Peribacillus sp. FSL E2-0218: one gene and its partner. The protein of the gene in region 2 interacts with the protein of the main gene of each other region in a pairwise test. Links are inferred from orthologs where the notes say so. Each region holds a gene or a part of one and is shown on either strand. Other genes may lie near its edges.

Evidence for each region.
Region 1: the proteins of MHI53_RS04635 (region 2) and ptsP interact in binary tests that used the Escherichia coli proteins (3 or more experiments, as listed by UniProt). The link is inferred for Peribacillus sp. FSL E2-0218 from one-to-one orthologs.

What each region holds. Positions count from the first base shown.
Region 1 is NZ_CP150304.1:1,517,700-1,524,107, reverse strand. The notes cover bases 3,471-6,408. They hold ptsP (phosphoenolpyruvate--protein phosphotransferase), read right to left. Parts: upstream 5,829-6,408; coding sequence 4,113-5,828; downstream 3,471-4,112. Other genes in these bases: fetB (iron export ABC transporter permease subunit FetB), read right to left, coding at 6,298-6,408; MHI53_RS07285 (phosphocarrier protein HPr), read right to left, coding at 5,828-6,094; MHI53_RS07295 (SDR family oxidoreductase), read right to left, coding at 3,471-3,783. Also shown: magnesium/cobalt transporter CorA, read right to left, coding at 1-251; MHI53_RS07310 (aminotransferase A), read left to right, coding at 412-1,554; MHI53_RS07305 (hypothetical protein), read right to left, coding at 1,658-2,023; MHI53_RS07300 (NAD(P)-dependent oxidoreductase), read right to left, coding at 2,089-2,961; more of MHI53_RS07295, read right to left, coding at 2,998-3,470. UniProt on the Escherichia coli protein: General (non sugar-specific) component of the phosphoenolpyruvate-dependent sugar phosphotransferase system (sugar PTS).
Region 2 is NZ_CP150304.1:957,685-964,087, forward strand. What follows is about bases 1,794-4,726. They hold MHI53_RS04635 (PRD domain-containing protein), read right to left. Parts: upstream 3,715-4,726; coding sequence 2,872-3,714; downstream 1,794-2,871. Other genes in these bases: MHI53_RS04630 (beta-glucoside-specific PTS transporter subunit IIABC), read right to left, coding at 1,794-2,756; MHI53_RS04640 (hypothetical protein), read left to right, coding at 3,980-4,279; MHI53_RS04645 (sigma 54-interacting transcriptional regulator), read right to left, coding at 4,630-4,726. Outside these bases: MHI53_RS04625 (glycoside hydrolase family 1 protein), read right to left, coding at 1-867; more of MHI53_RS04630, read right to left, coding at 891-1,793; more of MHI53_RS04645, read right to left, coding at 4,727-6,403. UniProt on the Escherichia coli protein: Mediates the positive regulation of the beta-glucoside (bgl) operon by functioning as a transcriptional antiterminator. This is an RNA-binding protein that recognizes a specific sequence located just upstream of two termination sites within the operon.

The DNA of each region.
Region 1 (6,408 bases), 560 kb from region 2 along the record:
CTCAGGGCATGAAGCACAAGAAATTGATAGTTCTCATAAAAATCCATCTTGGGACGTTGATTAAAGTCATCGAGGCAGTCTTCGATTGCCAGCGGATGAAAATGAAAATGGTTGGATAATAGCTCGATTTCCTTATTTGTAGGATTGGAAAAGTCCACCCAAAACCACTCTATATTCGAATCATTCAAATCAGATAGCGGTAAATCGAACGTCACTTCCTGGTTGGACGTTATTGCGCAAGTTCTAATCATATGTATCAGCCCTCAAATTTTTTCTTATCTTTCATTATACCTTTAATTCATGAATCGCAAAAAGTATTTATCCCCCATCCAAACTAAATGATAAAATAGGATGAACCAGTCAAACGAAGTACATCATTTCATCAAGTATGAAAAGGGAGGATATTCATAGATGGAACACTTAGTTAACCCTTTAGTAAGAGACGTTCAAATATCAGGAATCCGCAAATTCTACAATATGGTCGCTGAAATCGAAGGGACCATTTCTTTAACGATTGGACAGCCTGATTTTCCAACTCCTATGCATATTAAAGAAGCGGCCAAACAAGCCATCGATCAAGATCATACGGTTTATACCCACAATGCAGGTTATCTTGAATTGCGAGAAGCAGCATCTGAATATGTTATGGATAAATACAAGCTTTCCTATGATCCGTTGAATGAAGTCATCGTCACATCAGGAGCCAGTGAGGGGATCGACATTACATTCCGGACGATCCTTACCCCGGGAAATGAAGTGATATTGCCAGGGCCGGTATATCCAGGATACGAACCTATCATCAAAATGTGCGGTTCATCCCCGATTTATGCCGATACAACCCAAAATGGGTTCCGTCTGACTGCGGATATCATCGAAAAATACATAACTGACCAGACTCGTTGCATCGTGTTACCTTATCCATCGAATCCAACCGGGGTGACATTGTCTGCCAGAGAACTCCAGGACATTGCGGAACTTGTCAGGGGGAAGGATATTTTCATTCTAGCCGATGAGATATACAGCGAACTCGTATTTGATCAGGAGCATGTTTCGATTGCCACATTCCTGAAGGAACAAACCATCGTCTTGAATGGCTTATCCAAGTCCCATTCGATGACCGGATGGAGGATTGGGCTTCTATTTGCCCCCAAGGCCATCTCTGAGCACATCTTGAAGGTCCACCAATACAATGTGACCTGTGCCGCTTCCATATCGCAGAGGGCGGCCTTGGCGGCCTTGACCGCAGGCAAGGATGATGCCATTCCGATGAAGGAAGAATATGCAAGGAGAAGGGAATATGTATACAGGCGCTTGCAATCGATGAAGCTGGAAATAGTCAAGCCGAATGGTGCCTTTTACTTCTTCATTAAACTTCCTGAAGGGTATTCCTCTTCGCTGAACTTTTGCCTGAGCCTAGTCAAACAGGAAAAGGTTGCTGTAGTCCCGGGAGATGCATTCTCTCCGCTCGGCGAAGGATACTTCAGATTATCTTATGCCTATTCCATGGAAACGCTGGAAAAGGCTTTGGATCGCATAGAGACTTTTTTAGATTGAAAGTTAACAAAAAAGAGGCCTTCAATCGAATGGATGATTGAAGGCCTCAACTTTATATCTATATGCCAGCTCCTGAAAAGCTCCTGGGAATGCAAGATCGTAATCAATATAATCTCCGTAAAAAGCGAATTTCCCGGTATCCTTCTTCCTTATTTGTCGTCGTGAGGCTCACTTCAACGATCGATCCGAGTAAATCAGCCATCACTTCTTCAAATTCCTTCGCAGACCGCGGCTTTGAAAAGCCTAAGTTTTTCAATTCGCGCATCAGGATCTGGAACCCGGCATTCGTTTCAATATGACTGAACTTTACCGGCAGGATTAGCGGACTTTCATTCATTAATTTCAGGTCCCAGCGAATGGGCTTTGTTTGGTGAATGGTTTTTTCGCGTTTAAAGCCTTCAATCCTGACAATATACCGTCCATCCTCCAATTCCTGGAATTTCATCTGAATGTCATCGAATTCGCCCATAACGATCACTCCTTTTTGTAAAGGCTGTCGCTATCAGCTTATTCATCAAAAAGAAAAGCTAGCACTTAATTATAGTGTTTATACAATGCCTGGGTACCGCTATTTTCCTCGCCAGCTTCCGCAAGATCTTCATAGAGGGATTTACTCAAGCTTAATCCCGGTGCGTCCATTCCCATTCTTTCGGCTTCATCAAGGGCAATCTTCATATCTTTTATAAAATGCTTGATATAAAAGCCTGGTTCAAAGTCACCTTGGACCATACGAGGCACCAAATTGGACAGTGACCAGCTTCCGGCAGATCCGGATGAAATGCTTTGCAGGACGCGGTCTGGGTCCAAGCCCGCCTTCTTGGCATAAGAAATGGCTTCTGTAACTCCGATCATATTGGAAGCAATGGCAATTTGATTGCACATTTTCGTATGCTGGCCAGATCCAGCCGGACCTTGATGGACAACATTGCTGCCCATTTTACCAAAAATGGTCTTGACTGCTTCGAATGCGGTGCTTTCCCCGCCAACCATGATGGTAAGCTTTGCATCGCGTGCGCCAATATCGCCACCGGATACAGGTGCATCTAATGCAGCCATGCCTTTTTTCTTGGCTTCCTCGGCGATTTTCATTGCCAAAGATGGGGTGGAGGTCGTCATATCGATTAAATAGGTACCTTCTCTCCCATTTTCGATAAGTCCATCACTTCCAAAGTAAATTTCCTCCACGTCACTTGGATAACCTACCATGGAGATAATCAAATCGGCTTTCCGAGCGATTTCCTTAGGGGCAGCGGCCCATATGGCTCCTTCTGAGAGCAGTTCATCCGCTTTTTCTTTAGTCCTTGTATACACATGAACCTCATATCCGGCTTTAAGAAGATTTCGAACCATGCTTTTTCCCATAACTCCTAGACCGATGAATCCGATTGTTTCGTTTGATTGTGTCACTGCAATTTCCTCCAAATCATTTTGCTTCATGATACTTTAAATGGATTTAACCATTCCTCCGTCAACTAAATAAGATTGGCCCGTTAAATATGTATTGGCACCCGAAACAAGGAATGTAACGAACTTCGCGAATTCCTCCGGTTCCCCATAACGGCCGAGAGGGATCTTACCGATCGATTGTTCTGTAATCTTCTCCTGTGTTAACCCTAGTTTGTCTGCATTCATTTTGTCCAGGTGCTGAATGCGATCCGTCGCGATCCTGCCGGGTCCGACTGTATTGATCAAGATCCCGTCTGGCGCCAATTCGGATGCTAATGTCTTGGACAATCCAACGATTGCAGTCCTGAATGTATTTGATAATATCAATCCAGGAATAGGTTCCTTTATGGATGAAGATGCAATATTAACGATCTTTCCGCCCTGTTTTTTCAGGTGTGGCAGGCTTTCACGGATCGTCCTGATGAAGCTTAGTAAATTAAGTTCAAAAGACTGCTGCCACTCTTCATCATTGAAATCGGTAAAGCTCCCCCCAGGAGGTCCTCCAGCGTTATTGATCAGGATATCGATGCCCCCAAACTCAAGTGCAGTTTGGTTTACCAACCGTTTGATAGCTTCTCCATCCGTTATGTCGGTAGCCACATACGTTACTTTTCCGGTGCCAAGCAGCGACAATTCCTTTTGGACGGCAGCGAGCTTGTTTTCATCCCGGCTGGCGAGCATGACATTTGCTCCTTCTTTAACCAGCTCTTCCGCTATCGCTTTTCCCAACCCTTGACTTGACGCTAAAATCAAAGCATTTTTCTGTTCCAATTTTAAGTCCATATCATATCCTCCATTCTCCATATAAATATAATTCCATTATATCGTCATAATCAAAAAGTGAAAAATCTGAATAATCATTTTCAAGCACTTTTTCATGTTCCCCCATATGTATGAATTCAAAAAAATGACCGGTTGGATAATCCAACCGGCGTCAAAGGGGGAAATGAGAATGTCAGCTGCTCTGCTTAGAGCTAACAACTGTGCTTGGTTCTTATATACCCCGATTTTTTTGCAATAAACATATTTCCCTAAAAATGATAAAGAAAAAGTGACAGTTCAGTACCCCAGCCTGAACAGGTAAGGGGGCACCTTTTTTCACTATTGGTTTATCACTTCAAAGCATTGATAACCGCTTCTTTCACGTTATCATTCGTATCCAGCTCTAAAACGTCTTGAGATAGTTTTTGCATATCTTCAAGCGAAAGTTGGCTGATCAACGAACGTGCTTTTAGAATCGAAGTCGCACTCATCGAAAATTCATCAAGTCCAAGACCGATCAGGATCGGGATGGCCACTTCATCTCCAGCCATCTCTCCGCACATTCCTGCCCATTTTCCTTCTTTATGAGCTGCATCGATGACCATTTTGACCAGACGTAAAATCGCTGGGTTATATGGTTGATATAAATAAGATACTCTCTCATTCATTCTATCGGCAGCCATCGTATATTGGATCAAGTCATTGGTACCGATGCTGAAGAAATCGACTTCCTTAGCAAAAACGTCCGCCATAACGGCTGTTGAAGGAATCTCAACCATGATGCCGACTTCAATGTTTTCAGCAACTTGAATACCGCCATCAAGCAATTCCTGTCTGACTTCAGCCATAACGGCTTTCGCATCGCGGAATTCAGCCAATGTGGCAATCATCGGGAACATGATTTTCAAATCCCCGTGAACGCTTGCTCTTAGAAGGGCACGGAGCTGGGTCCGGAATATCTCTTGTTCATTAAGGCAAAGGCGAATCGCACGGTATCCAAGGAAAGGATTCATTTCCTTAGGGAGCTCTAAGTAAGGCAGTTCCTTGTCTCCGCCAATATCAAGCGTGCGGACGACTACAGGCTTTCCTGACATTCCTTCCAGTACCGCTTTGTATGCCTCGAACTGTTCTTCTTCACTAGGGAAGTCATTCCTGCCCATATAAAGGAACTCGGTACGGTATAACCCTATTCCTTCACCGCCGTTTTGATGTACGCCTTCTAAGTCTTTCGGCGTCCCTATGTTGGCAGCCAATTCAACATGATGGCCATCTTTTGTAGCCGTTTGTTCATGAACCAGCTTGGCCCACTCAGCCTTTTGCTTGGCATAGGCAACTTGTTCCTCTTCGTAGCGTTTCACCAATTCCGGAGTAGGATTGATATGAACTTCACCCTTTAAACCGTCTATGATGACCAAATCTCCATTTTCAATGGAAGATGTTACTGTTTTTGCGCCAACGATAGCTGGAATCTCCAATGAACGGGCCATGATGGCTGAATGGGATGTACGTCCACCAATATCGGTCGTAAACCCTTTCACGTAAACCGGATTCAGCTGAGCTGTATCCGAAGGAGTCAAATCTTCGGCAATGATGATCACTTCTTCGGCAATCAAGCTCGGATTGGGGATATGGACACCTAAGAGATGTGACAGTACCCTCTTCGTGACGTCGCGGATATCTGCCGCACGTTCCTTCATGTACTCATTATCCATTTGCTCGAACATCGTAATGAACATGCTTGCTGTCTCGTTCAGAGAAAACTCGGCATTGACTTTATCGGATTGTATTTTATCGGAAATCGGGTTGATAAGCTCGGGATCTGCCAATACGAGCAAGTGCGCGTCAAAAATAGCGGCTTTATCCGCCCCTAGATCTTTTTCGGCTTTATCCCTGATAACCTCTAATTCAACCGTTGACTTTTGAATAGCTTCCTTAAAACGGGATATTTCCGCCTGAACGTCTTCTATGTTTCTTTTTTCGATCGTTAAATCCGGCTCTGTAAGGCGATAGGCTTTAGCGATGGCTATCCCATTTGAAGCTGCTATTCCACTAATCAAAGTGGACATTATTCTGCTAGTCCTTCTCTGTTCAATGTATCAGCTAGTGTATTTAGAGCATCGTTTTCATCGCTTCCTTCAGCAGAGATCGTGATTTCTGCATCTTTGCCAATACCTAGGGACATTACGCCCATGATGGATTTAAGGTTCACTTTTTTCTCTTTATATGCAAGGTTAATATCTGAATCGAATTTTCCTGCAGCTTGTACAAGCAATGTAGCTGGACGTGCGTGAATTCCTGTTTCTGCTGTTACTGTAAATGTTTTTTCTACCATATGAATCAATCTCCTTTAAGATAAATTAACAAAATAGGTTATGTAAGGGGTCTCTCGATCCAATCAGGAAAAAAGAAATGCCCTTTTCCTTATCAGAATAGCATTATCATACCCAACAAACAAACCAAAACTATTCAGTACCTAAAAATAGTACAAAAATATAGATGGAACTGCAACTATTACTTATTAGAATTTTTCAATGATTAAATGCAAAGCTGCGCATTTTTGGTAAAAAAGGCTCTAAAACTCAGCATGATGAAAAGGACAACCGTCAATGAGACACTCCCGAGAATCCCGATAAGGATGGCAATCTG
Region 2 (6,403 bases):
ATATTTAGGATACTCACCACGAACATGCACATCTGTAAAGAAGAGATTTTCCTGATTATCCTTTTGCGCCTTTATGACATCTGCAGGATTGGGTGTGTTTGGATAATGGCTCATCCTTGCCAGCATGCACCCCATTTTTCCATCAGGGATGATTTCATGTAATTTTTTTGTGGCCAGTGCACTTGCGACAAATTGATGGTGCAAACCTTGATATCTTGCCTGCATGGAGTTTGCTTCCTTATCTGATATGACGCCTCCGCCGGTAAAAGGGCTGATGGTGATCATATTGATTTCGTTAAATGAAATCCAATATTTCACCATATTTTTATAACGTGTAAAAACCGTTTCTGCATAATGTACAAAATGATTGATTACCTCACGACCGACCCAGCCATTATATTTATCCGTCAAGCCATAAGGTGTTTCATAATGTGATAATGTAACGATTGGCTCAATATTATATTTCTTTAATTCCGCAAATACGTTGTCATAAAATTGTAAGCCTGCTTCATTTGGCACTTCATCGTAGCCATTAGGGAAAATCCTTGCCCAATGAATGGAAAGCCGGAATGCCGTAAAGCCCATCTCAGCAAGTAAAGCGATATCTTCTTTATAGCGGTGATAGAAATCAATGCCCTCACGTTTAGGATAACGTGCCGTCGATTCACCACTTAGTGCTTTTCGAATTTGTTCAGAGGTGATTTCCATTGCGTTATCTTTCGTTCTTTGATCTTTAGGAATATACTCAACAAAGTCAGCCGCGGATAATCCTTTACCACCTTCATCAAATCCGCCTTCAATTTGGTTGGCGGCAGTTGCGCCTCCCCAATAAAAATTTTTCGGGAATTTTGCTTCGAATTGTGTCATAGTGAACTCTCCTTTTAGTTTGATTATTTTACAATAGTTAATATTGTATCTTCTAAAGTAACGGGTCTTGATTTTGTTGGTACAACATCTAAATACTCTGCCGTGTTAGTGATGATCACGGGTGTTGTAGCTTGATAGCCAGCCTCTTTAATACCTTTCATATCGAAGGTTACCAGTTTGTCTCCTTTATTAACGACTGAACCAGCTTCAACATGTGCGTCAAAGTGTTTGCCGCCCAATTGAACTGTATCAAGTCCGATATGGATCAATACTTCAATCCCATCATCACTGATTAAGCCAATTGCATGTTTTGTTGGGAATAGCGTCACTACCTTTCCATCGAATGGGGCTGAAACCATCCCCTCAGCTGGTTCGATTGCCACCCCCTTACCCATTGCCCCGCTTGAAAATACGGCATCATCCACGTTTTCCAAAGGTATCATCTCACCTTTTAATGGTGCAGATAATTCATAGGTTTTGTTCGAGCCAGCTTCTGATTGAGAGGCAGTGTCTTTTGGCGCTTTTCCAGCATTAACGTCACCAGTCTTTTTCTTTCCTTCTGTACCAAAAAGGAACGCTAGAACGGCTGCAGATAGGAATGCGGCGCCGATTCCACTAATATAGCCGATTGTAGGTGAATAGGCCGGGATGGTCAGAAGACTATTGAAAGCAAATCCAAATAACCTTACATTGAATGTTGCGACGATGGCGCCGCCAATCGAACCGGCTATCAATAATAATGGTATTAACTTTTTATATCTTAATACTATCCCGTAAAGAATCGGTTCCGTTATCCCTGCGAACAATCCAGATAACGTACCCGCAAATGAAAGGGAACGTAATTCTTTATTTTTCCTGGCGCGTAAAAAGATACCAAAGGCGATCCCCATCTGCGCAAATGTAGAGGCAGCTGTAATGGGTCCAATTATATCTCCGCCACGTGAGAAATTATCGATCATGATCGGTACGACGCCCCAATGCACACCTAGGATGACCAGTATTGGCCAAATGCAGGCAATGATGATACCGGTCAAGATTGCTGATTTAGCTACCAAGTAAGTAACGGCAGCCCCGATCGCTAAACTAATGTATTGTGCAAACGGTCCGAACACTAAGGCCGTTAATGGAACCATGACCAAAATACCCACCATTGGAACAAAGAACAATTGAATCGTATCCGGTGTGCGTTTTTTTACGAAGCGTTCTAAAGGAGCAAAAACAGCCATCGCAATTAACAAGGGAAAAACGGTTGATGAATAATCCGTCACGATCAGCGGAATATTCATGAAACTTACTTGCCCGTCGGCTTTTAGCATGGCCGTGAAATTGGGATCGAGTAAGCCTGCCCCGATGGCGCCGCCAACGAACGGGTTTGCTTTCAATTTCTTAGCGGCGGAAATGGCTACGAAGATTGGCAAGAAATAAAAGAGACCGCTTGATGCAGCATTCAATACGGAATAGGTTGTTCCATTTATATCAATTAGATTCAAAATATTAAGGATTGCAAGCAGCGCTTTGATCATGCCCGCTCCTGCCAGTGCGGGCACCAATGGAGAAAATGTCCCGGAAATATATTCAAAGATTTTTGAGATGATGCCCACTTTTTCATTGCTTTCATTTTCATTGGAAGGATCTTGATGATGAATAGGATGGTTATTCATGATCTCTGTATACACTTTCCCTACTTTATTGCCAATAACCACCTGGAATTGACCGCCTTTTTCGACAACGGTTAGAACATCAGGGATTGTGCTCAATGCTTCTTTGTCAGCTTTTTGGCGATCATTCAGCTTGAACCTTAATCGTGTGGCACAATGTACGAGGGAATTGATATTTTCTTCGCCGCCCACCAATTGGACGATTCGATTGCCTAACTGTTTATTATCCATGGTTCCCTCTCCTTTGATAAAATAAAAAACCTGAAAGAATACAAATAGATTAAGATCTACTTCGTATTCTTCCCAGGTTTTGCCTGCCGAGCAGTAACAATCCTATAGGAATGCATTATTTTTTTTCCCGATTCGAAACCCGCTGGATATGAATGATAAAATAGGCTAACTCATCGGTGGTCATTTCCATTTCATATTGCTTTTTCAAATAAGCCTGCACTTTCTTCGTACATTGGTCGGCTTGAGGGTATTGCAGCTTCACTTGCTGATATAAACCATCATTATTGTCGTCATTTAACTCACCGCGCAGAATCCTATATGCGAAATAACGGAGATGGGTGATGAACCGGCTGTAATTCATCGATTCTTCATTAAAATCAAAACCATAATGATATTTAACGATATTGGTCACATCATTGACGATATTCGTCATCGCCATTGTCTCTTCCATACCAGAGCCATCTTGCCGTGCATTGAAAAGATGCAAGGCAATGGATGCTGCTTCATCCTCAGGCATGCTTACTCCTGTTTCCGCTTTTATCATATTCAATGCTTTAAAGGCAGCACGGTACTCGGCTTTATAGAACTTTTGCACTTCCCACATAAGCGCATTCTTTATAGGAACCCCGTTCTTTGTTCTTGTGACAGCAAAGTGAATATGATCGGATAAAGTTAAATAAAGTGAGTCATTCAACTCTGTCTGCAGGTCCCCATTTGCCATCTCGATAATATCTTTTGAGAGCTCCATCATTTCATATGGAATTTCATCGAGCAAATCAGATAATTTGTCAGCGAAGGCTTTAGAAGGGGTAATAAAGGTTTTCTCGATATTTACTGGATCGATTTCATCGCCATTTTTTTTCTGGAAGGCGAGACCTCTCCCCATGACGACCATCTCAGTTTGATTTGAATCTTCTGTTAAAGCGACATTATTATTAAATATTTTTTTAATTTTCATAAATTATCACATATCCTTCAATAATTTTGAAATGAAAAAACCTGGATCAAAACAAATTACAGACAGATTTCCCTGCCATAACTTGAATTGATCCAGGTTTTGCCTGCCGAACAGTAACAATCCTCTGAGAATTTTATTATATATGATAGCGGTTACTTTGGCAATAGAAGGCTGCTAAATTGCCAATTCAGATATATGGAATGTTGCTGATCAAGGTGAGGTATAAATATGAAAATTAATAAGAATGTAGGAAGTAAACAAAAAGTTGCTAAGAGAAGAAGTGTTAGCAATTGGACATGCCGTTGAAACAATACATTTGCCGGATGTTACACCGTTCGAATGGGATACCGTATATGACTTCACCCCATATACCCCGAAAGAAGAGATAAATGAAACGGTCGTTTATAAATGGGAGAACATCAACGAAACTGTAAATGAATGCATGAATCAAATTGTATTTCTGAAAGATGGAAAAGTAGTCTCTTTTTATACGGCTTTCCTGAAAATAATGGATATGGGATATCTTTTGAGACTAAGAATATGCTTGATATTAAGGATGATTTGAATTTTTTAGTGGCAAGAAGTGACAGTATCATCTAGTTAAAAAACTAGGCTGTGTTATGAATACTACAGCCCAAAAAGGTGCATGACTACGTGAGTTTCGTGCTTATACTCGTGAAATTCGCGTTTTATTTACTAGTGAATCGGTGCTTTGCTCATGGAATTTAGATAAGGAATGTATAACGCGATATTGTTTTTTCTTTTTTTATTGTAGGCATAACGTATATGTGCGATTAATAAAAAAGCTAATTACAAAAGCTTATTCTTAAGGCGCTCCTGTAATAGCTTTTTTCATTTAATTCAGATAGCAATCAGCCAGTTTGAACAATCCCGGTCAGTTCCTGCAATGTAAACTTAAATTAGGATTTTGAGTTGCTTACTGAGACGTTGCATTTCCGAATTAATATAAGATTTGCTATAATCACATCCGACAATGGCAACGATATTGCCATCATCATCAATAATGGGTGCTAGGCTTGTTTTCCACTCACCGTACTTGTCTTCGTATATGGGGGTAACACCTGCTTTACCATTAAACGCTTGGTAAGCAATGTTCATCATTTCTGGCGGACCGATATATTCTTCCATCGGCTCAATTACAAAGCCTTTGTCTGCAACGAGGTGAATCAGACGTCCATCATCCGTCATGCTAAATATAAAAACCCATTCAATTACGCCTTCTTTTTCTTGGATCAAGGTAAGCTTTTGTTTCAATTTTTGAGAGTAGGAATTTGAGAGGTTGGTGTTTTGTTGTAGGCGAATAACCTCCTCAGCGGGAATGATTGCTGCAGTCACAACGGCAATGGAGCGGAGCCGTTTATTTATTTGCTCTTCTAAGATGGTCCGTTTATTTACTGGTGATAGTCGTGCCTCTTCGATTTTATCACGGATTTTTTTATATTTTCTACTCATAGTGGGCTGGCTAACTTCCAATACCTTCGCCGCTAATTTCAATGACTTGTATTGTTCCATTGCCATGTTAATCAGTTGTTCCTCCACAAGGTCTACTGCTTCTTGCAATGGCATTAGAAAATCGATAACAGGTGTTGAAGTCCGTTTGGGCTCTTTAATAGGAAGGACCTCTTTAATCATCGTAACATCCACTTCAGGTGTTCTGCTCGTAATTGTAAGCCTTTCCACGATATTTTCAAGTTCACGTACGTTACCTGGCCATTGATGGATACATAGCATGTCGATCGCATCCGGGGTGAAAGCTATCATTCGATTGTACAGTGTATTGTACTTTTGTAAGAAAAATTGAACCAGATAGGGGATCTCATCTACACGATCTCTAAGCGGCGGAAGGTGGATCGGCACGACATGAAGGCGATAATATAAGTCTTCTCTGAATTCCCCTTTCTTCACCATTTTTTCAAGTGATTTATTGGTCGCTGCAATCACTTGAATGTCAACAGGGTGGGAGGTGGAACTGCCAATTGGTGTGACAATGCGTTCTTGAAGAACCCGAAGCAGTTTGACCTGTACGTTAAGCGGTAATTCTCCCACTTCATCCAAGAATAAGATCCCCTTATGAGCAAGTGTGAATTTTCCCATGGCTCCGCCTTTTCTTGCACTGGTAAAAGCCCCTTCTACGTAGCCAAACAGTTCGCTTTCAATCAAGTTTTCCGGGATAGCGCCGCAATTGACTGGTATGAACGGTCCTTCGCTTCTTTTACCCATGTTATGTATGGCCCTGGCAGCCATTTCCTTTCCTACACCGGATTCGCCTAATAAAAGGACTGTTGCGCTAACATCACAAACCATTTGCATTTTATGAAGAACTTCAAGCATGGAATTACTTCGGATCACAAATGGAAAAGATGGTTTTTTCGATTCTGCGACTGGCCCGGATTGATTTCCTGAATTATCTGGATAAGAGTCGTTAATTTCTTTGTAGGCCCAAACCCATTCTCCTGATTCAATCGGGTATGCCGTCACCAGCATCTCAAGCCCTTGCCATGAGGATTGCATGAACGTTTTTTTTTCATGTTTGGCCATAACCTCTTCTGCCAGGCTCGTAGAAAATAGATCTTGTTCGACATCCTTGATAGAACCGCCTGCACTAGCAGATTTAATTGTATGGAATAAGGAATTTCTCGTTCCGTTCGATTTCAATATGATGCCTTTT